DNA from 4 places in the Halomonas sp. LES1 genome. Region 4 is predicted to be linked to each of the others. Evidence: riboswitches for the same ligand, from Rfam matches in the RefSeq annotation. Region 4 holds a riboswitch; each other region holds the start of a gene.

Region 1 (4,994 bases), 380 kb from region 4:
CGACCTGATGGCACAGCGATTCCGCAGCTACCTGCCGGTGGTGGTCGACATGGAAACCGGCGGCTTCGATTCCGAGCGCAATGCGATCCTCGAGATCGCCGCGGTCACCCTGACCATGAACGCCGAGGGTTACCTGCTCCCCGAGTCGACCTATGCCTTCCACGTGGAGCCCTTTGCGGGTGCCAGCATCGAGCAATCGGCACTGGACTTCACCGGCATCCGGCTCGACGACCCCCTGCGTCGCCAGGTGGCGGTCAACGAGACCGAGGCGCTCAACGAGATCTTTCGTCCCATACGCAAGTCGATCAAGGCCCATGGCTGCACCCGCGCCATCCTGGTCGGCCACAACTCGGCGTTCGATCACGGCTTCCTCAACGCCGCGGTGAACCGTTCCGGCATCAAGCGCAACCCCTTCCACCCCTTCTCCAGTTTCGATACCGCCTCCCTGGCCGGCCTGATGTACGGCCAGACGGTACTGGCCCGGGCCTGCCGAGCCGCCGGCATCGAATTCAACAACAGCGAGGCACACTCGGCTCGTTATGATACCGAGCGCACCGCCGAGTTGTTCTGCGCCATGGTCAATCGCTACAAGGAGATCGGCGGCTGGGCCCAGACCCAGCGCGAACAGGGAATGGAAGAGGCGCCATAGGCTGGAAAGCAGCATAAGCCCGCCCCATAGCAAACACCCCCGCAGCCATGCTGCAGGGGTGTTTTTCTTCAGGCTTCTAGCTTATCGCTTCAGGCTTCCGGCTGGTCGTCCTTGTGCTTGGCGGCCGTTTCCTTGATCAGCGTTTCGAGCTCACCGTTCTGGTGCATCTCCATCACGATGTCGCAGCCGCCGACCAGTTCGCCCTCGACCCACAGCTGCGGGAAGGTGGGCCAGTTGGCGTACTTGGGCAGCTCGGTCCGAATATCCGGGTTATCCAGAATATTGACGAAGGCAAAGCGCTCGCCACAGGCCATCAGCGCCTGCACCGTCTGGGCGGAGAAGCCGCACTGGGGCAGCTGCGGGGTGCCCTTCATGTAGATCAGGATCGGGTTTTCGCCGATCTGGCGCTGGATGTTCTCGAGGGTGGTGCTCATGGCGTCTCCCTATGGGTGTAGCGGACAACAGAGGTCGCGAATGCCGGTACGATCAATACCTGATCCCGGCGGTAGGTCTTGGTGACAGCCATTCTACTGATCCACAACGCGTTGCGCATCCCCCGGCGGCTGGCTAGGATGAGCGCTTTTGCGAGGAGCACCGCATGGCCACTCGGCACTTCCTGACCCTGATGGATGCCAGCCCCGAAGAGCTGAGCAACATGATTCAGCGCGCCATCACCATAAAGAACGCGCTCAAGGCGGAGGGGCCCAACTACACTCCCTTCCCGAATCACACCATGGCGATGATCTTCGAGAAGTCCTCGACCCGCACCCGGGTCTCCTTCGAGACCGCCATGGCACACTTCGGCGGCCATGCGCTGTTCCTCTCTCCCCGCGACACCCAGCTCGGCCGGGGCGAGCCCATCGGCGACACCGCCCGCGTGCTCTCCGAGATGGTCGATATCGTGATGATCCGCACCTTCTCCCACGCCGGACTCGAGGCGTTCGCCGAGGCCAGCAGCGTGCCGGTGATCAACGCGCTGACCGACGACTACCATCCGTGTCAGCTGCTCGCCGATGTGATGACCTGGACCGAGCTACGCGGCAGCGTAAAGGGCAAGACCGCGGTATGGATCGGCGACGGCAACAACATGTGCCACTCCTGGATCAATGCGGCCCGCCAGTTCGACTTCCAGCTGCGCATCTGCTGCCCAGAAGGCTATGAGCCGCGCCAGGATATCCTCGAGGCCGCCGGCGATCGCGTCACCCTGCTGCGCGACCCCGCCGAGGCCGTGACCGGCGCCGATCTGGTAACGACCGATGTCTGGGCCTCCATGGGACAGGAGGAGGAGCAGGCCAAGCGTGAGGCGGCCTTCGCCGGTCTGCAGGTCACCGAATCACTGCTCGATCGCGCTCACCAGGACGTGCTGTTCCTGCACTGCCTGCCGGCTCATCGCGGCGAGGAGATCAGCGAGACCCTGCTCGACGACCCGAGGGCCGTGGTCTGGCAGGAGGCAGGCAATCGTCTGCATGCCCAGAAGGCACTGATCGAGTTCCTGCTCCTCGGCGAGGTCCACGACGCGCCGTAACCCCACTACTAGACCTTGGTCTTATTCGACCAAGGTTGTATACTGCGCCGCAGCACTTTCCACCAAGGAAGACGCGGCGCATGACTACCTCTTCGATCGACACCTTCGGGATGCAGCGCAGCCTGCGCCAATGCCTCGCCAACATGGCCGCCCTGCTCTATCGCCAGGGCCACGTGCTCGAAACCGTCACCGTCCCCCATCGTGGCCTCGACCCCACTGCGCTGGAAACGCTGGAGAGCGACAGCCACGAATGGTCGGTCTGTCAGCGCATACTCGAGTCCAGCGAGGCCGCTACCTGGAACGACCAGCGCCGCTTCGTGCTGACCGGCATGGGGCGCGAACTGCTCTTCGACATGTTCGGAGAGGGCGCCGCCGACTGCGCCTGAACCCAGCCTGACCCGCAACACCTCTCCTCGGCGGAGCACAGTCGCCGCCAGGGCCATGCCCCGGAGAGGCGCGATGAACATCAATGACCAAGGCCCGCCGACGCTCGATTGCGTCGGCGGGCCTTCTTGGTTATGTTGGCAGCTCTTGTCGGGGCGCCCCTCTCACCGTCATGCGGTATCAAGGGGCTGAGATCGGTACGGCCGAACCCGTTGAACCTGATCAGGTTGATGCCTGCGGAGGGAACAAGCTCGTGCCCCAGCCCGCCCCTACCCTGCATCCAGTCTGATCTCCACACCGCCAACCGCCGGATGCACCTCATGAACGCCACCCCACAACGCCGCATCGCCATCGCCGGCGCCGGCCTGCTCGGCCGGCTGACAGCCTGGCGCCTGCTGTGCGACGGCCATGCCGTCAGCCTCTACGATGCAGGCGACCTGGATACGCCGCCCGCCGCTGCCTGGACCGCCGCCGGCATGGTCGCTCCCCTGGCCGAAACGGTTGTCAGCGAGCACAGTGTCTATGAGATGGGGCAGATGGCTCTCGATCGCTGGCCCACCTGGTTAGAGGAGCTGCAGGCGCCCGGGCTATGGCATCAACACGGCAGCCTGGTGGTTGCCCATCCCCAGGATGGCAACGAGCTGATCCAGTTCCGCCGCGACCTTGCCGATACCTTGGGGGAAGGCGCCCTCTATCAGGAACTGGATGGCAGCGCCATCCATCATCTGGAGCCCGATCTGACCCGCTTTCGCCACGGTCTGTTTCTTGCCGATGAAGCACACCTGGATAACCGCGAGCTGCTGACAGGGTTGCTGGGGGCGATTCGTGAGCTGGGCGGCGAGTGCCATGCCCATACGCCGGTGGAAGTGCATCCCGGCGAAGTGGCCACCCCGGCGGGAAGACACCGCTTCGACCTGGTGATCGACTGCCGTGGCCATGGCGCCAAGCCCAACCACCCCACCCTGCGCGGCGTGCGCGGCGAAACACTGCATGTGACGACCAGCGAGATCACGCTGACGCGGCCGGTGCGCCTGATGCACCCGCGCTACCAGCTCTATGTGGTCCCCAAGCCCAATGGGCGCTTCGTGATCGGCGCCACCTCCATCGAAAGCGAGGATCGCTCACCGATATCGCTGCAGTCTTCGCTGGAGCTCTCCAGCGCCCTCTATACCCTGTCACCGGCCTTCGCCGAGGCGCGCATCCTCGAACAGGGCGTCAACCTGCGCCCCGCCTTCCGCAACAACCTGCCCCGGGTTACCCTAAGTGATGGGCTGATCAGCGCCAATGGACTGTTTCGCCACGGTTATCTGCTTGCCCCGGCAGTGGTGGAGCATCTGCTGAGCGAGATCCGGGGCCAAGGTGACAAGCCCTTCGCCGACCTACTGGACGGCCCCGTCCCACAGGAGACCCTATCGTGAAAGCGAGTGACCCCATGCATGAGATCACCCTGAGCCTCAACGGCGAGCCCGCTCGGCTCCCCGAAGGCACCCCCCTGGCGCAGGCCCTGGAGGCGTGGGGCTATGGCGAGCGTCGCGTTGCCGTGGCCATCAACGATGCCTTCGCGCCGCGCTCCACCTGGTCCGAGCGCACCCTCGGCGAGGATGATCGTATCGATATCGTGGCCCCGGTAGGAGGCGGCTGATGCACACCCACTCAACCCATGACGATGCGCTGGTGCTCTATGAAGAGTGCTTCAGCAGCCGTTTCCTGCTTGGCACGGCCCTCTACCCGTCGCCACAGGTGATGCAGGAGGCCATCGAGGCCGCCGACTGCGCCATGCTGACCCTGGGGCTGCGTCGCCAGAACCCCGGCGGCGGCGACGCCGGTGGCGACGGCGATGCCTTCTGGCAGATCCTGCGAGAAAGCGGCTGCCAGCTGCTGCCCAACACCGCCGGCTGTCGCTCTGCCCGGGAAGCCATCACGCTCGCCGAGATGTCCCGGGAACTCTTCGACACACCCTGGATCAAGGTCGAGGTCATCGGCGACGACTACAACCTTCAGCCCGACCCCTTCGGCCTGCTGGAAGCCGTTCGGGAACTGATCGAGCAGGGCTTCAAGGTGCTGCCCTACTGCACCGACGACCTGGTGCTCTGTCAGCGTCTCCAGGAGGCGGGCTGCCAGGCGCTGATGCCCTGGGGGGCACCGATCGGGACCGGGCGCGGCCTGATGAACCGTTACGCCCTGCGCACCCTGCGCGAGCGTATCGACGTGCCGATGATCATCGACGCCGGCCTCGGGGCGCCTTCCCAGGCCGCGGAAGCCATGGAGATGGGCTTCGATGGCGTGCTGCTCAACACCGCCGTGGCCAAGGCTCGTCGCCCGGCACAGATGTCGGCCGCCTTCGCCCGCGCCATCGAGGCGGGTCGCGAGGCCTATCTCGCCGGCCTGATGGAGCGACGCCAGACCGCCAGCCCCAGCACGCCGACCCTGGGCCAG
Region 2 (4,994 bases), on a different contig from region 4:
GGTCGGCAACGCCCTGCGCTATAGCCCGGACGGCGGCCGGGTGACGGTGGCCCTGGAGGACGATACGGACCATCTGATGCTGCAGGTGGATGACCAGGGCCCGGGAATCCCCGCCGCGGAGCGCGAGCGCGTCACCGAGCGTTTCCATCGCGTCGGCCCCGGAGCCGGTGCCGGCCTGGGGCTATCCATCGTCGAGCGCCTGCTGGCCCGCCACGGCGGCACGCTCGATCTCGGACCCGCCCCCGGGGGTGGGCTGCGTGTCGTGGCGATGCTGCCCCGGGACGCCTGAGCTTCGCGTCCCTCCGCAACCTCCCCCTACTCGTCAGCCAACGACGCTTGCGGCTCCCCATCGGTCGACACTGTCTTCTCGCCCCCAGCCTCGTCCCCACCGAACGTCATCCCCAATACGCGCCTGTCGACATAGTGCAGCAGCCCTAGCTGAAAAAGCAGCACCAGGAAACACCAGAACAGTGCCTTGATCATGGCCCCCTCCTTTCGAAGGCTCACAGCCTTCATGCTTGTGATTGCGATTCCGCCGTCGACAGAGAAGGCGCCTTCGTCGTCAAGAACTCGACAGCGTCCTGAGCATCCTCGCGATAGCTTCGCTGAAACACCGCCAATACCTATCGCGACATGGCCTGTGCCAAGGTCATCCACTGCCTCACAGATCATGTCCCATCATCATCCTGTAGGTATCTGCAAAGCTATTCGCCGTTGCCACCTCTGGCGTTGCGCTCTCCGTCCGCCCGACGGCCCGTCGAATATCAGCCGCCGAGACCAGGCCACGAATTCGCAGGCTTCCCTGCTGATCGCGCTCGGTCACCAGCAGGTGCTGGTCGGTCATCGATTCCAGTGATAGCAGCAGGTCGCCAATGGTTAAAGTGGCAAGCTGCTCCAGCGGCATGGCCGAGAGCTTCTGCCAGGGTGTCATGATCATGCCCACGGTCACCTCATCGCTCGAGAGACCATGCTGTTGCTGGGCAAGCGTGATGCGACGACCACCAATGACCTCACGGGCTGCCAGCACGCCGATGCAACACTGCTGATCATCGGTGACCAATAGCAGGCGAAATCCACCATGGCGCATCATCAAGTGGGCCTCATTGACATCGGCATCGGCCCGAATCGTGCGGGGAGCCACCCGCAAGAAGTCCGTGAGCATCTCGAGGGCAGGATTCAATACGCTGAACCCATCCCGGGCAGGGGTAGCCAGCCGCGGGGCTGCCTCGAGCCGACTGAGAGGCATGAAGGAAGCGTGTAACTGGTTCATGGGATTACTCCTGTGCGGGGTAAATGGGTACCACCGGCATTCATTTATTTACATTCACAGGACTCCCTTAAGGCAGCCTTAAGGCTAGAACAGCTATCATGCTGCCCCCTCTTCCTCGACGCTTCACTGCCACCATGACATCTCCCCTGAACGCCCTCCGCCAAGCGCCTTACCGCCTCGGCGCGTTTCTGTTTCTTGGTTTTTGCTGCCTGGCCATACCCTCTCTTGCCATGGCCAGCGCCGGCCCCCTCGATCTCACTGGCTCAGGGGTCGGCGTGATCTCGGTGGCACTCTTCGTGCTCGCCTACGCCCTGGTCATGTCCGAAGAGCTGCTGCACATGCGCAAGTCGAAGCCGGTGCTGGTCGCCGCCGGCCTGATCTGGGCGCTGGTGGCCTGGGCCTACACCAGTGCCGGACTGCCCCAACAGGCCGAGACGGCCTTTCGCGAAACGCTGCTCGAATACACCGAACTGCTGCTCTTCCTGCTGGTTGCGATGACCTATATCAACGCCCTGGAGGAGCGCCGGGTATTCGATGCGCTGCGCGCCTGGCTGGTACGCAAGGGGTTCAGCTACCGCAGCCTGTTCTGGATCACCGGCTGCCTCGCCTTCTGGATCTCGGCCATCGCCAACAACATGACCACCGCCATGTTGATGTGCGCCGTGGTGCTCAAGGTGGCCGAGGGCGACGACCGCTTCATCCGGCTCTGCTGCATCAATGTGGTGGTGGCATCGAACGCCGGGGGCGCCTTCAGCCCGTTCGGCGACATCACCACGCTGATGGTGTGGCAGGCCGGCCAGCTACCCTTCGGCGCCTTCTTCCAGCTGCTGGCACCTTCGCTGGTCAACTTCCTGGTACCGGCGCTGGTAATGAACTTCTTCATTCGCAACCGCAAGCCTCCGACCCTCACCGAGGAGGTGTGGCTCAAGCGTGGTGCGCGGCGCATCATCCTGCTGTTCCTGCTCACCGTGGCCATCTCGGTGCTGTGCCACTCGGTGCTCAGCCTGCCGCCGGCCATGGGCATGATGTTCGGCCTGGGCCTGCTGCAGTTCTTCGGTTACTTCCTGCGCCGCAGCCTGCCACGTTCACTGGACAGGAAGCGCACCCGTTATGCCCAGCGCGGTGACTGGAAGAAGCTGGAGCAGCTCGGCAGCGTGGTGCCCTTCGATATCTTCAGCCGTATCGCCCGCGCCGAGTGGGACACCCTGCTGTTCTTCTATGGCGTGGTGATGTGCGTGGGCGGACTGGGCTTCATGGGCTACCTGGCACTTCTCTCGGAGACGCTCTACGGTGGCTGGAACCCACTGTGGGCCAACATCGTGCTGGGCATCGTCTCGGCGGTCGTCGACAACATTCCGGTGATGTTCGCCGTGCTCTCCATGGCACCCGACATGTCCGAGGGCCATTGGCTACTGATCACCCTGACCGCCGGTGTCGGTGGCAGCCTGCTCTCCATGGGCTCCGCCGCCGGCGTGGCGCTGATGGGACAGGCTCGCGGGATCTACACCTTTGCCGGCCATCTACGCTGGGCGCCCGCCATCGCCCTGGGCTATGCGGCCAGCGTGGCGACGCACCTGATGATCAATCACTCCCTGTTTTAAGATCGATGCACGGGCTTTACAGGCTTATCCGGGGCAGGGATAGTGATGCCCACGACAGGGGCGCCGCGGCATCCACCGCGGTTGAGACGCACCCTTGGAACCTGACCCGGATCATGCCGGCGTAGGGAGTCGTGCAGCCCACCCCGGCGACTGCACCTCCCGCGCCCGGGAGGAATGATGACTACCGCCATCCGCGGACCGATCGACCCCGCCGCCCACCTGGTACGCCTGCGCGAGCGGGCGCCGCTGATTCACAACATCACCAATCTGGTGGCCATGAATCCCATGGCCAATGTGCTGCTGGCACTGGGCGCCTCGCCGGCCATGGTGCATGCCCGCGAGGAGGCCGCCGAGTTTGCGGCGCTGGCCGATGCGCTGACGATCAACATCGGCACCCTTTCTCCCCACTGGCTGGCCGCCATGGAGGAGGCCGCCGAGGCCGCGCAGCTGGCGGGCAAGCCCTGGGTATTCGACCCGGTGGCAGTGGGTGCCACCGCTTATCGCCGCGAGGCAGGCCAGCGCCTGCTGGAACATCGACCGACGGTGATCCGCGGCAACGCCTCGGAGATCCTCGCCCTGGAGCGTCAGGGCAGTGGCGGTCGCGGGGTCGACAGCAGCGACCCCATCGAGGCCGCCGAACAGGCCGCGATCACCCTGGCGCGGCGCACCGCGGCGGTGGTAGCGGTCACCGGTGAGGTCGACCTGGTCACCGATGGCCGGCACCTGGCCCGGGTGCCGGGTGGTCATCCCCTGATGCCCCGGGTCACCACCCTGGGCTGCGCCCTCACCGGGGTGGTGGCCGCCTTCCTGGCAGGGGCCGAGGATCCCTTCGCCGCCAGCGTGGCGGCACTCGCCTGCTACGGCGAGGCGGGGCGCCGCGCCGGTGAGGTGGCCAGCGGCCCCGGCAGCTTTTCGGTGGCCTTCCTCGATGCCCTCTACGCCCTCGACCACGACCAGCTTGTCACCCTGCCCACCCTGGAGGTGTCCGATGCGCCTTGATCTTTCCCTGTACCTCGTTACCGACCCGAGCCTGTGCGCCGACCATGGCCTGGAGAAGACCGTCGTGGCCGCGGTGCGCGGTGGCGCCACGGTGATACAGCTGCGCGACAAGCATGCCGATGACGGCGAGCTGATCGACCAGGCCCGGCGACTGAAGGCGGCCCTTGCCGGCAGCGGCGTGCCGCTGATCATCAATGACCGCCTGACGGTGGCGGTGGAGAGCGGCGCCGACGGCCTGCATATCGGTCAGGACGACGGCGAGGTGGCCGCGGCCCGAGCGGCACTGGGGGAACAGGCGATCCTGGGGCTCTCGGTGCAGACCCTGGAGCAGATGGCCCGCCTCGATGTCGAGCGTCTCGACTACCTGGGGCTTGGCCCGGTCTTCGCCACCCCGAGCAAGCACGACCATGCCGCCCCCCTGGGGTTCGAAGGGTTGGCCAGCCTGGTGGCGGCCAGTCCCCTGCCCAGCGTGGCGATCGGCGGACTCAAGGCGGAACATGCCGCCGCGGTACGCCAGACCGGCGCCCAGGGCCTGGCGGTGATCTCGGCGATCTGCGGCATGCCGGACCCGGAGGCCGCGGCGCGCGCCTTCTATCCCGACTAAATCATGCCCCGACTGAATCATGCCCCGCCTGATGCCTGGGTCAGGCGGTCGGGCGCCGCGCGAGCGAGGTGCGCCGCTCGTGGTAGGCGATCGCCAGGCCGCTGGCGATGATCAGGCTGCCGCCGACGAAGACCCAGAGGTCCGGCACCTCGTCCCAGAACCACCACCCCAGCAGCACCGCCCATAGCAGCGCGGTGTAGTCGAAGGGCGCCACCAGGGCGGCCGGTGCGTAGCGAAAGGCCAGGGTCAGGCCGGTCATCGCGCCCACGCCGAGGAAGCCCGCCATCAGGAAGGCCGGCCAGTGCAGGGGCGCCGGCATCTGCCACACCCACGGCAGCGTCGTGGCAGACACCAGCAGCGGCACCAGGGTGCTGTAGAAGACCAGCGCCCAGAGGTGCTCGCGGCTACCGTAACGCCGCGCGGTGATCATCGTCAGCGCGTAGAAGACCGCCGCGCCGACCACCACCAGGGCCCCCAGCTGGAAGCTCTCGCCACCCGGTCGCACCACCACCAGCACGCC
Region 3 (4,994 bases), 140 kb from region 4:
GGAGAGCGCATCTGGCGTCCACTGAGCAACCCGGAGACGCTGCATCTGTCGAGCTTTCAGGACAGCGCGCCGCAGGGCTTCGGCCTGGTTCAGCGACCACGCCACTTCGACGCCTACCTGGACGCCGAAGCCCGCTACGAGGCGCGTCCCGGCGAGTGGGTGACGCCCCTCGGCGATTGGGGAAAGGGACACGTCGAGCTGGTCGAGATTCCATCGGACAGCGAGACCAATGACAACATCACCGCCTACTGGGTCCCCGAGCGCCCCCTCGAGGCCGGCCAGTCGCGTACCTTCCGCTATCGGCTACGCACCCTTGGTGTCACACCGCCGCACCAGCAGCTCGCCCACGTGATTCGCACCCGCCAGGGATGGGGCGCCATCCCGGGACAGAGTGACCCGCCTCCGGTCAGCCGACGCCATTTCATCGTCGACTTCCAGGGCCCTACCCTCCAGGGGCTCGATGATGACCAGCCAGTGGCGGTGCGACTGACGACCTCCAGCGGCGACATCCTCGAGCCGCGCGTCCAGCGTCTCCCGGATGGCGAGACCTGGCGCGCCGCCTTCCGCCTTGCCCCGGAAGGCGATGCCCCGGCCGATATGCGCCTGGCGCTGACCCTGCACGGCGAACCGCTGACCGAGACCTGGAGCTATGTCTGGTATCCCGATGAACGTCGCTGAGCCCGAGATCGCCAGGGTCCATGTCCCCTGGCGTCGCACCCGCCGGCTGGTCTTCGCCCTGCTGGTCGCCGTCACGACGGGCCTAGGCATGTGGACGATGTTCCGCATTCTCCACGTCGGGGGCCTGACCCCCTTGGAGTTCGCCATCCTGACGCTGTTCAGCATCACCTTCGGCTGGATCGCCATCGCCTTCTGGAGCGGCATAATCGGCTTCACGCTGACCCTCGCCGGCCGCGACCCCTTGAGTCTGGCCCGAGTGTCGTCGCCACGACGGCCCAGCGATGTCCACTCACGCACTGCCCTGGTGATGCCGATCCACAACGAGGATGTCGAGCGGGTCGCTGCCGGCCTCGAGGCGACCTGCCGCGACCTGTCGCCGATCCCCCTCGAGCACCACATCGAGGCCTTCGTGCTCAGCGACAGTACCGACGCGACCATCGTGATGCATGAAAAGGCCGTCATGGCGGCCCTGCAGGAGCGGCTGGCCGACCACTGCCGGCTCCACTACCGGCATCGCGACAGCAACGCCGGGCGCAAGGCCGGCAACCTCGGGGACTTCTGCCGGCGTTGGGGGCGATACTACGACTTCATGCTGGTACTCGACGCCGACAGCGTGATGAGCGGCGATACCGTGCTCGAGCTGATCGCTCAGATGGAGGCCAATCCGCGCCTCGGCCTGCTGCAGACGGTGCCGATCCCGGTCCGCCAGGATAGCCTGTTCGGCCGCGCCAACCAATTCGCCGCAGCGGTCTATTCGCCGATGCTCGCCACCGGGCTGAGCTTCTGGCAGTCCGACGCCGCCAACTACTTCGGCCACAATGCCATCCTGCGCGTCGAGGCCTTCACCCGACATGCGGGCCTGCCCGAGCTGCCCGGCCGGCCGCCCCTCGGCGGCGACATCCTCAGCCACGACTTCGTCGAGGCAGCCTTGCTGCGCCGCGCAGGCTGGGAGGTGCGCATGCGCACCGACCTCGGCGGCAGCTTCGAGGAGATGCCGAGCCAGATCCTCGACTACGCCAAGCGCGATCGTCGCTGGGTCCAAGGCAACTTGCAGCACCTGCGCCTATTGGGGGGACGCGGCCTGCACATGCTCAGCCGCGTGCATTTTCTGTGTGGCGCCCTGGCCTATCTCTCCTCGCTGATCTGGCTGGCGATCCTGGTGGTGAGCACCATCGACGCCTTGATGCGTGCGCTGATCGAGCCCAACTTCTTCACCTCCAATGCCCAACTCTTCCCCGACTGGCCGATCGCCCCGCCCAACCTGATCATGCCACTGCTCGTCGGCACCCTGGCGATGCTGCTGATGCCCAAGGTGCTGGGCGTCTGCCTGGCCCTGAGACGGAGCCCGGCCCAGTACGGCGGGCGCGCCCGACTGGTGGCCAGCGCCCTGCTGGAGGCCATATTCGCGATGTTGATCGCGCCGCTGATGATGCTCTTCCACAGCCGCTTCGTGATCGAGGTGCTCAGCGGGCGTACCGTGACCTGGGATCCTCAATCCCGGGAGGGGCGCGCCCTGCCCTGGCGCGAAGCCCTGCGCCATACCTGGCCGGGCACCCTGGTCGGCGCCCTCTGGGCCGGCATTACCTGGTGGGTCACGCCGACCTTCTTCTGGTGGCTAACCCCGGTCTGGCTCGGCCTGCTGCTGGCCGCCCCGCTGGTGCGATGGAGCAGCAGCCTGTCCCTCGGCCGGGGGCTACGCCGACGGGGCCTGCTGCTGGTGCCCAGCGAGACCTCCCCGCCCCCCGTGCTATGCGAGTCTCCCCCGCCGCTGAAGATATTCCGTGGTGGCGAACCCTCGTCACCGCCGAGAGAGCGTCACTGCGATATGCCAACCCAGTCTTTCATTCACTACAGGGCCGAGCCGCCGACCACCGGGAAGCGGCTTACCCTGGATGAGTGAGGCCAGAGATGTTCGTCAACTACCAACCTGCTAGACTGGTCTTTCGCTTGACGGGGTGCCGGTGGAACCGGCTGAGATCGCCATACGACAATCACTGTCGCCACGGCGAGGCCCGTTGAACCTGACCCGGCTAGTACCGGCGTAGGAATCAAGCGGTAGCCAGGCCACCTCTCTGTCCCTACCCTCCGCCTACGCCCTACCTCATATGCCGGATGTCTTATCCTGACTGGAGGCATGATGGGCTATCGATTCAGCGATCTTACGCAGGCCTGCCAAAACGACTGGCGCGCCTATATCGAGCACGACTTCGTGGCTCAGCTCGCCGCCGGCACCCTGCCGGAAGAGGCATTTCGTCACTACCTGAAGCAGGACTACCTGTTTCTGATCCACTTCGGGCGGGCCTATGCGCTGGCGACCTACAAGAGCCGCGACATCACCGAGCTGCGCCATAGCCTGGATGGCCTGAAGACCATCATCGATGTCGAGCTTGGTCTGCATATCGACTACTGCCGCGAATGGGGCATCTCGGAGGCCGACCTGGCCGGCCTGCCGGAAGCCCGGGCGACCATGGCCTATACCCGCTATGTACTGGATACCGGCAACCGTGGCGACCTGCTCGACATGCATGTGGCCCTGGCCCCCTGCCTGGTCGGCTACGGGGTCATCTCCCAGTGGCAGGCCGAGCAGCCCTTCACCGTTCGCGGTGAGGACAACCCCTTCGAGAAGTGGTTGCAGATGTATGCAAGTGACGAGTTCCAGGCCGCCATGCACGACGAGATCGCCTGGCTCGACGCCCGCCTGGCCGATGTCACGCCCGAGCGGTTCGAGCAGCTGGCCACCATCTTCCGCGACGCCACCCGCCTGGAGGTCGACTTCTGGCAGATGGGGCTGGACCTCGCCGACTGACTCCTCTCTGAGCATGACGCCGTCTCATCCGGTGCCATGAAACGATCACGCCGGCCCAGGGGCCGGCGTGATCGTTGTTACTCATCCCGTAATGTATCGGGTAGTGCCCGTAGCCGGGCGACCGGGGCCACGAATTAAAGGCTTACCAGGCCTGTCTGGATAAATACCAGCACCAGCAGCAGCAGGAACAGTGTCTCGGCTACCATCAGGATCACCGGCTTCCAGCCCACCACGGCCAGCTTCTGGAAGGATGTCTTGATACCCAGGGCGGCGATGGCAGTGACCAGGCACCAGCGCGACATCTCGGTGAAGCCATCGACCACCACCGGAGGAATCCACCCGAGGCTGTTAACGATCACCAGGGCGACGAAGGCCACCAGGAAGCTCGGCAGCATCGGCACCTTTTGATCGCCCCCCTCTTCCTGACGCTCACGGCGAAACAGGAACATGAACACCATCACCGCCGGTACCAGCATGGCCACGCGCAGCAGCTTGACGAAGGTCGAGACATCGCCGGTATCCTGGGAAATCATGTAACCGGCACCCACCACCTGGGCCACATCATGGATGGTGCCACCGAGGAAGATCCCCGCTTCCGTATCACTGAGTCCCAATACCCCTACAATCAGCGGATAGGTGACCATCGCCAGGGTGGAGAGCGTGGTCACGCCGGCCACCGTCATGATGGTGTTGCGTTCATGGGTAGCGTTACGCGGCATCACCGCCGACAGTGCCAGCGCGGCCGAGGCCCCACAGATCGCCACCGAACCACCGGTGAGCAGCCCCATATCGCGATCAAGCCTCAGCAGGCGTGCCATGACCGCACCAAAGGCGATGGTGAAGGCCACTCCGCAGATGACGGTCAGCACCGGGCCGATCCCTAGCTCGGCGACCTCCTCGATGGTGATCCGCACCCCCAGCAAGGCCACACCGAGGCGCAGGATAGTCCGCGCCGAGAACTCAACGCCGGCCAGGCAGCGCCCCTCCTCGGAGAGGAAGTGCAGGGTCATGCCGAACAACAGCGCGTATAGCAGGGTTGGACCACCATAGTGATCGGCGATGAACGTCGTGGCCAAGGCGATAGTGATGCAGATCAACACACCCGGCATTCTTTGCTGAAAGGCATCCATCAGACGCGTCGGGGAAAACCTGGAGACTTCGAGACTGGACATGAAAGTTACTCCCTCGGCGGTCTGGGCCAGACCAGATTGCCGCCTTTGTCGACAGGGGGCGCCCAACAGGGTAAGCGTCCCGCTTATTATTGGAATCATCGGCTCGAGTCGGCCTGAATCCTGGCCGCACCCGCTGGGTATGGGGCTCGTGCGCAGGCGGAATGCACATGGTGGCCCTCATGGCGCATGGTGCCTCGACCACCCTGTCAGAGTTAGCGCCAGTTGATGGACGTGGTTGAGACCAACCACTTGCCTCTCAGGCGGCGCCACACGTTACCCCATGCGACACCTTGATCATGTCGGCCGCCTTCTCAGCGATCATGATGGTGGGCGCATTG
Region 4 (4,994 bases):
GGGCCACCGCCACGGTGCTGACCCTGATGGCCTCGACGCTGGGCACCTGGATCCTGTTCGGCCCCGCCCAGGCAGCCACCTGGGGCGGCCTGGGTGCCATTGCCGGCTATGCACTGGGCTCGCTGGCACCCCGTCTGGTGATGATTCCCCTGGGGCGGCGCCTGCGCGAGCTATCGCCGGGCGGCCACTCGCTTACCGAGTTCGTGATGAGCCGCTACGGGCGCCCCATGTACGCCTTCACCCTGGTCATCATGCTGTTCTACCTGTTCATCTCCCTGGCCGCGGGCATCACCGCCATCGCCAAGATGGTCGGGCTGCTGGCGCCGGTCCCGCTGTGGGCGACCAGCTCGGTGGTGATGGCGGCCACCCTGCTCTACACCCTGTATGGCGGACTGCGTGCCTCGATCTTCACCGACAAGGTGCAGATGGTCGTGATCATGCCGCTGCTCGCCGTGCTGCTGATCGTCGGCTGGCAGGCCGCCGGCGGCGTCGGCCCCACCCTCGCCGGGCTCGAGTCGGCGGCACCGCAACTGCTGGATATCACCGACCTGGGGGGGCTCAAGGCCGGCCTCACCTTCTTCCTGGCCGTGATGCTGACCGGACTCTTCTATCAGGGCAACTGGCAGCGGGTCTACGCGGCGCAGAGCAACCGCGCCGTGGGGCTTGGCTTTCTGCTCGGCGGCCTGCTGAGCGCCCCGATGATCTTCGTGATGGGCCTGTTCGGCCTGGCGTTCGTGGGGCTGGGCCTTCCCGGTGACGGCTCGGTCGCGCTGTTCAGCGTGCTGCTCGCCGACATTCCCGACTGGTTCGCCGTGGGCCTGATCTTCCTGGGCCTGGCGCTGGTCATGAGCAGCGCCGACACCACCATCAGCGCCGCCTCGAGCATGATCGCCGTGGATGGCGGACGGCTGCTGCCTGACGCCAGCGGCCAGCGGCTGATGCGACTGTCGCGCTGGCTGATCCTGCTGCTGGCACTGCCGGTGACCTTCGTGGCCGCCCAGGGCTACAGCGTGCTCTACCTGTTCCTGCTGGCCGACCTGCTCTGCTGCGCGGCGGCCTTCCCGGTATTCTTCGGGCTGTTCAACCGCCGCTTCGACGGCCGCGCCGCGGTACTGGCCACGCTCAGCGGCCTGGTCGCCGGACTCTTCCTCTTCCCGGCCCCGGGCGACGCCTTGAACACCCTGATGGAGTCCTTCCTGCTCGCCACCTTCGTGCCGGTCGTGACGGGCCTGGCGCTCCTGGCGCTGCTGCCGGCGAAGCAACGCTTCGACTTTGCGGCTCTGAGCGCCGGCACCCGACGCTTCGAGGGCTAAGGGATCACACGCCAACGCCCCCGGAAGGGGGCGTTGGCGTTTCTGGGACGTTAGCGCTTCGAAGGGCATTTGCGTTTCGAGGGACGTTTGCGTTTCAAAAAGCAGGTGCGCTGGACGCTAGGAGCGCCGGCCGGGCGGCCTCTCGAGGCCCAAGTGCCCCCGCAGCGTCGCCGCCTCGTACTCTTCCCGGAAGAGTCCGCGACGCTGCAGTTCCGGCACCACCTGATCCACGAAGTCCTCGATCCCGGAGGGCAGCGACGGCGGCATCAGGTTGAAGCCGTCCGCCCCGCGGCCGTGGAACCAGCGCTCCATCTCATCGGCGATGCTCTCCGGGGTACCGATCATGGTGCAGTGGCCGCCGCCGGCGGCGAGCCGCCCCAGCAGCTCGCGCAGGGTGGGCTGCTCGGTCTCGATGATGCGCAGGATGGTGGCATAGCGCCCCTGGGGACCACGGAACTCGGTCAGCGGCGGTAGTGGCGGCACCGGGGCATCCAGCTCCCAGTCACTGCAGTCCTGCTCGATGAACAGTCCCAGCTGGCGCAGCGAGGCCTCCACCGGCAGACAGTCGTCCAGCTCGCGCTGCTTGGCTCGAGCCTCCTCCATGGTAGCGCCCACATAGGTGACGAGCCCCGGCAGGATCGGCACCGGCGCGGTGCGCCCGGCCGCCGCCACCCGCGACTTGATGTCCCGGTAGTAGGCCTGGGCTGCCTCCAGGTCGTAGGCGACAGCATAGATCGCCTCGGCGTAGCGCGCCGCCAGATCGCGCCCCTGGGAAGAAGCACCCGCCTGTACCAGTACCGGGTTGCCCTGGGGAGGACGCGGCAGGTTGAGGGGCCCGTCGACCAGGAAGTGCTCACCGTGATGGTCAATCTGGCGCACCTTGTCGGGATCGGCATAGCGGCCCTTACGATCGCGCTCGATGGCGTCGTCGGACCAGCTGTCCCACAACGCCAATACCGTCTGCACGAACTCCTCGGCGCGCACATAGCGCTCGCCATGGGGGGGCATGGCCGTATAGCCATGGTTGCGCGCCTCGCTGTCGAACATCGAGGTCACCACGTTCCAGCCCACTCGCCCGCCGGAGATGTGGTCCAGCGAGCCCACCAGCCTGGCGGCGTGGAAGGGAGTGTAGAAGGTGCTCGAGAGCGTGCTGATCAGCCCGATCCGCCGGGTGGCCCGGCTCATGGCGGAGAGCGCGGTCAGCGGCTCGAGGTGCCAGTGGAAGCCATCCTCCACGCTGCCGGCGCTCATGCCATCGGCGAAGAACAGCGCATCCAGCTTGCCGCGCTCGGCGGTGCGGGCCAGGGACTCATAGTAGGCGATGTCGCCAAGCCGCTCGGCGCAGGAGTCGGGATGGCGCCATGCCGCGCGATGGTGGCCGCACCCCATCACGAACAGATTGAGGTGCAATTTCTCGTCGGGATTGCGTGCCTTCATCACCCTTTCACCAGTCCGCCGTCGACGATCAGGTTCTGGCCGGTGACCGCCCTGGCCCAGGGGGAGGCGAAGAACAGCGCCGCGTCGGCAAACTCCTCCGGGGTGGTCACCCGCCGCAGGGGGGTATTCTGCGCGATCAGGTCGAAGACCGCCTCCGGGGTCGCGCTGGACGCATCGGTGGTGCGCAGCAGCCCGCCGGAGATCATGTTCACGGTGATGTTGTCGGGCCCCAGGTCGTTGGCGAGCGTACGGGTCAGCGAGAGCAGCGCGGCCTTGCCCGCGGTGTAGTCGTGGTACGGCACGACGGGATTCTGGAACAGATTGGTGCCGATATTGACGATGCGTCCACCTCCCTGCTCGCGCATGCCGGCCAGCGCCGCCTGGATGGTGTTCAGCGCTCCCCGGTTGACACCCTCAAGCTGTTGCTGGAGATGCGACCAGTCCAGGGCATCGGCGTCGGGACGCGCGTCGCCGTTGAAGGTGAACGCGGGCAGGGCGTTGTTGACCACGGTGGTGATCGGCGTGCCGAAGTGCTCACGCGCCTGCTCGAACAGCGACTCGATCGCCTCGGCGTCACGCACGTCGGCCTGGACGGCCAGTACCCGCTGCGGCGCCTCCTTCACCAGTGCCTCGGCGGCATCGCGACTCTGGAAATAGTTCACCACCACCCGGGCGCCCTGCCCGAGAAAGGCTCGGGTCAGATGAGCGCCGAGCCCACGAGCACCGCCGGTAACAAGCACGACCTGCTGATCGATGGCCTGCTGGTCGATGGAGAGAGAGGAAACGGCCATGAAGACTCCTTGGTACGCGGCAAAGGGCGCCGCGCTGGAGCCGGCCGACATCCCTTCGCCAGTGTGAACTGGATCAGGTTCGACGGGTATTTTCTCAGCGGCCATGGCCGCACCCCGTGTCTAGTGGGGCACCATAGCGCATTCGGACGGACAGCAACAGCCGGGCCGGCATTCCGGCTCAAGCAGTGAGCCCTGGCCTGACCGGGGAAACAGGGGATCTTCTGGAGTGAAATACGAAAAACGACAAGACATCATCAGCCAGGCTGGCGCCTTAGCTTATGATCAGAATTCAGAGAGGGAGAACCGATTGGAGCGGGAAAGGAGATTCGACCGGGCTGGCGCTCCAGCTCCTGACGCGAGCCTTGGCCAGTAGCGTGAAACCGATTGGAGCGGGAAAGGAGATTCGAACTCCCGACCCTCGCCTTGGCAAGGCGATGCTCTACCACTGAGCTATTCCCGCTTGATATCGGTACTACTGTTGGCACGACGAGAGCGAGTTGGCGTCCCATAGGGGGTTCGAACCCCTGTTCCCGCCGTGAAAGGGCGGTGTCCTGGACCACTAGACGAATGGGACGCATGGAGCGGGAAAGGAGATTCGAACTCCCGACCCTCGCCTTGGCAAGGCGATGCTCTACCACTGAGCTATTCCCGCCTGTCTCGTACTTCTCGTTCTACTACTACTTCTACCACTACCTCGACGACTCTACGCTGCAGTCGAAGAAGTGGCGTCCCATAGGGGGTTCGAACCCCTGTTCCCGCCGTGAAAGGGCGGTGTCCTGGACCACTAGACGAATGGGACGCTGTATCTTCCTTTCAGAAGATGGAGCGGGAAAGGAGATTCGAACTCCCGACCCTCGCCTTGGCAAGGCGATGCTCTACCACTGAGCTATTCCCGCATTCCGGTTATCTGATGAGTCGAGTGGCGTCCCATAGGGGGTTCGAACCCCTGTTCCCGCCGTGAAAGGGCGGTGTCCTAGACCACTAGACGAATGGGACGCAATGTCTCGTCTCGTCGAGATGGCGCGCATATTATCGACCACACGGCCAAGTGTCAAGCCTTGGCATGCCTTCCATATCAGGCAGTTGACAGAGGGGCCAACGCTGGATAGAGTACGCGCCGCTGGCTACGTAGCTCAGTTGGTTAGAGCACATCACTCATAATGATGGGGTCCCCTGTTCGAGTCAGGGCGTAGCCACCAGAATCACGCAACCCGGCGCCATCGGCGCCGGGTTTTTTTGTGTGCTCAAGCCAGCTCGGGGCGGTTGCAGAAGGCAGCCAGCACCCGCGTCAGATAGGCCACATCCTCACTTCCCGCGGTCTCACGGATCGAGTGCATGGCCCACTGCGGCACCCCCACATCGAGGGTAGGCACACCGAGCCCGGTGGCGGTGATCGGCCCGATGGTGCTGCCACACCCCATGTCGGCACGCGTCACGAAGCTCTGCACGGGCA

Evidence for each region. A riboswitch is a leader RNA that binds a small molecule or an ion and turns the genes downstream of it on or off. The one in region 4 is predicted to bind thiamine pyrophosphate.
Region 1: another riboswitch for thiamine pyrophosphate. It lies ahead of thiO (glycine oxidase ThiO); the one in region 4 lies ahead of RM463_RS03355 (3-oxoacyl-ACP reductase).
Region 2: another riboswitch for thiamine pyrophosphate. It lies ahead of thiM (hydroxyethylthiazole kinase); the one in region 4 lies ahead of RM463_RS03355 (3-oxoacyl-ACP reductase).
Region 3: another riboswitch for thiamine pyrophosphate. It lies ahead of tenA (thiaminase II); the one in region 4 lies ahead of RM463_RS03355 (3-oxoacyl-ACP reductase).

Annotation. Positions count from the first base shown of each region.
Region 1 is NZ_JAVRGC010000001.1:321,850-326,843, forward strand. It holds gene rnt (ribonuclease T) at 1-649, shown strand, start outside; gene RM463_RS01600 (Grx4 family monothiol glutaredoxin) at 739-1,083, opposite strand; gene argF (ornithine carbamoyltransferase) at 1,248-2,174, shown strand; gene RM463_RS01610 (hypothetical protein) at 2,255-2,560, shown strand; TPP riboswitch at 2,700-2,820, shown strand; gene thiO (glycine oxidase ThiO) at 2,879-3,976, shown strand; gene thiS (sulfur carrier protein ThiS) at 3,973-4,200, shown strand; gene RM463_RS01625 (thiazole synthase) at 4,200-4,994, shown strand, end outside.
Region 2 is NZ_JAVRGC010000004.1:154,961-159,954, forward strand. It holds gene RM463_RS11050 (ATP-binding protein) at 1-289, shown strand, start outside; gene RM463_RS11055 (hypothetical protein) at 316-483, opposite strand; gene RM463_RS11060 (CBS domain-containing protein) at 662-1,270, opposite strand; gene nhaD (sodium:proton antiporter NhaD) at 1,405-2,871, shown strand; TPP riboswitch at 2,918-3,016, shown strand; gene thiM (hydroxyethylthiazole kinase) at 3,049-3,870, shown strand; gene thiE (thiamine phosphate synthase) at 3,860-4,474, shown strand; gene RM463_RS11080 (DMT family transporter) at 4,515-4,994, opposite strand, start outside.
Region 3 is NZ_JAVRGC010000001.1:841,564-846,557, forward strand. It holds gene RM463_RS04115 (glucan biosynthesis protein) at 1-678, shown strand, start outside; gene mdoH (glucans biosynthesis glucosyltransferase MdoH) at 665-2,578, shown strand; TPP riboswitch at 2,620-2,743, shown strand; gene tenA (thiaminase II) at 2,816-3,484, shown strand; gene RM463_RS04130 (putative sulfate exporter family transporter) at 3,619-4,656, opposite strand; gene RM463_RS04135 (choline dehydrogenase) at 4,913-4,994, opposite strand, start outside.
Region 4 is NZ_JAVRGC010000001.1:700,155-705,148, forward strand. It holds gene RM463_RS03345 (sodium:solute symporter family transporter) at 1-1,313, shown strand, start outside; gene RM463_RS03350 (LLM class flavin-dependent oxidoreductase) at 1,431-2,750, opposite strand; gene RM463_RS03355 (3-oxoacyl-ACP reductase) at 2,750-3,541, opposite strand; TPP riboswitch at 3,575-3,668, opposite strand; tRNA gene RM463_RS03360 (tRNA-Gly) at 3,927-4,001, opposite strand; tRNA gene RM463_RS03365 (tRNA-Glu) at 4,040-4,115, opposite strand; tRNA gene RM463_RS03370 (tRNA-Gly) at 4,119-4,193, opposite strand; tRNA gene RM463_RS03375 (tRNA-Glu) at 4,265-4,340, opposite strand; tRNA gene RM463_RS03380 (tRNA-Gly) at 4,363-4,437, opposite strand; tRNA gene RM463_RS03385 (tRNA-Glu) at 4,462-4,537, opposite strand; tRNA gene RM463_RS03390 (tRNA-Met) at 4,664-4,740, shown strand; gene RM463_RS03395 (M18 family aminopeptidase) at 4,786-4,994, opposite strand, start outside.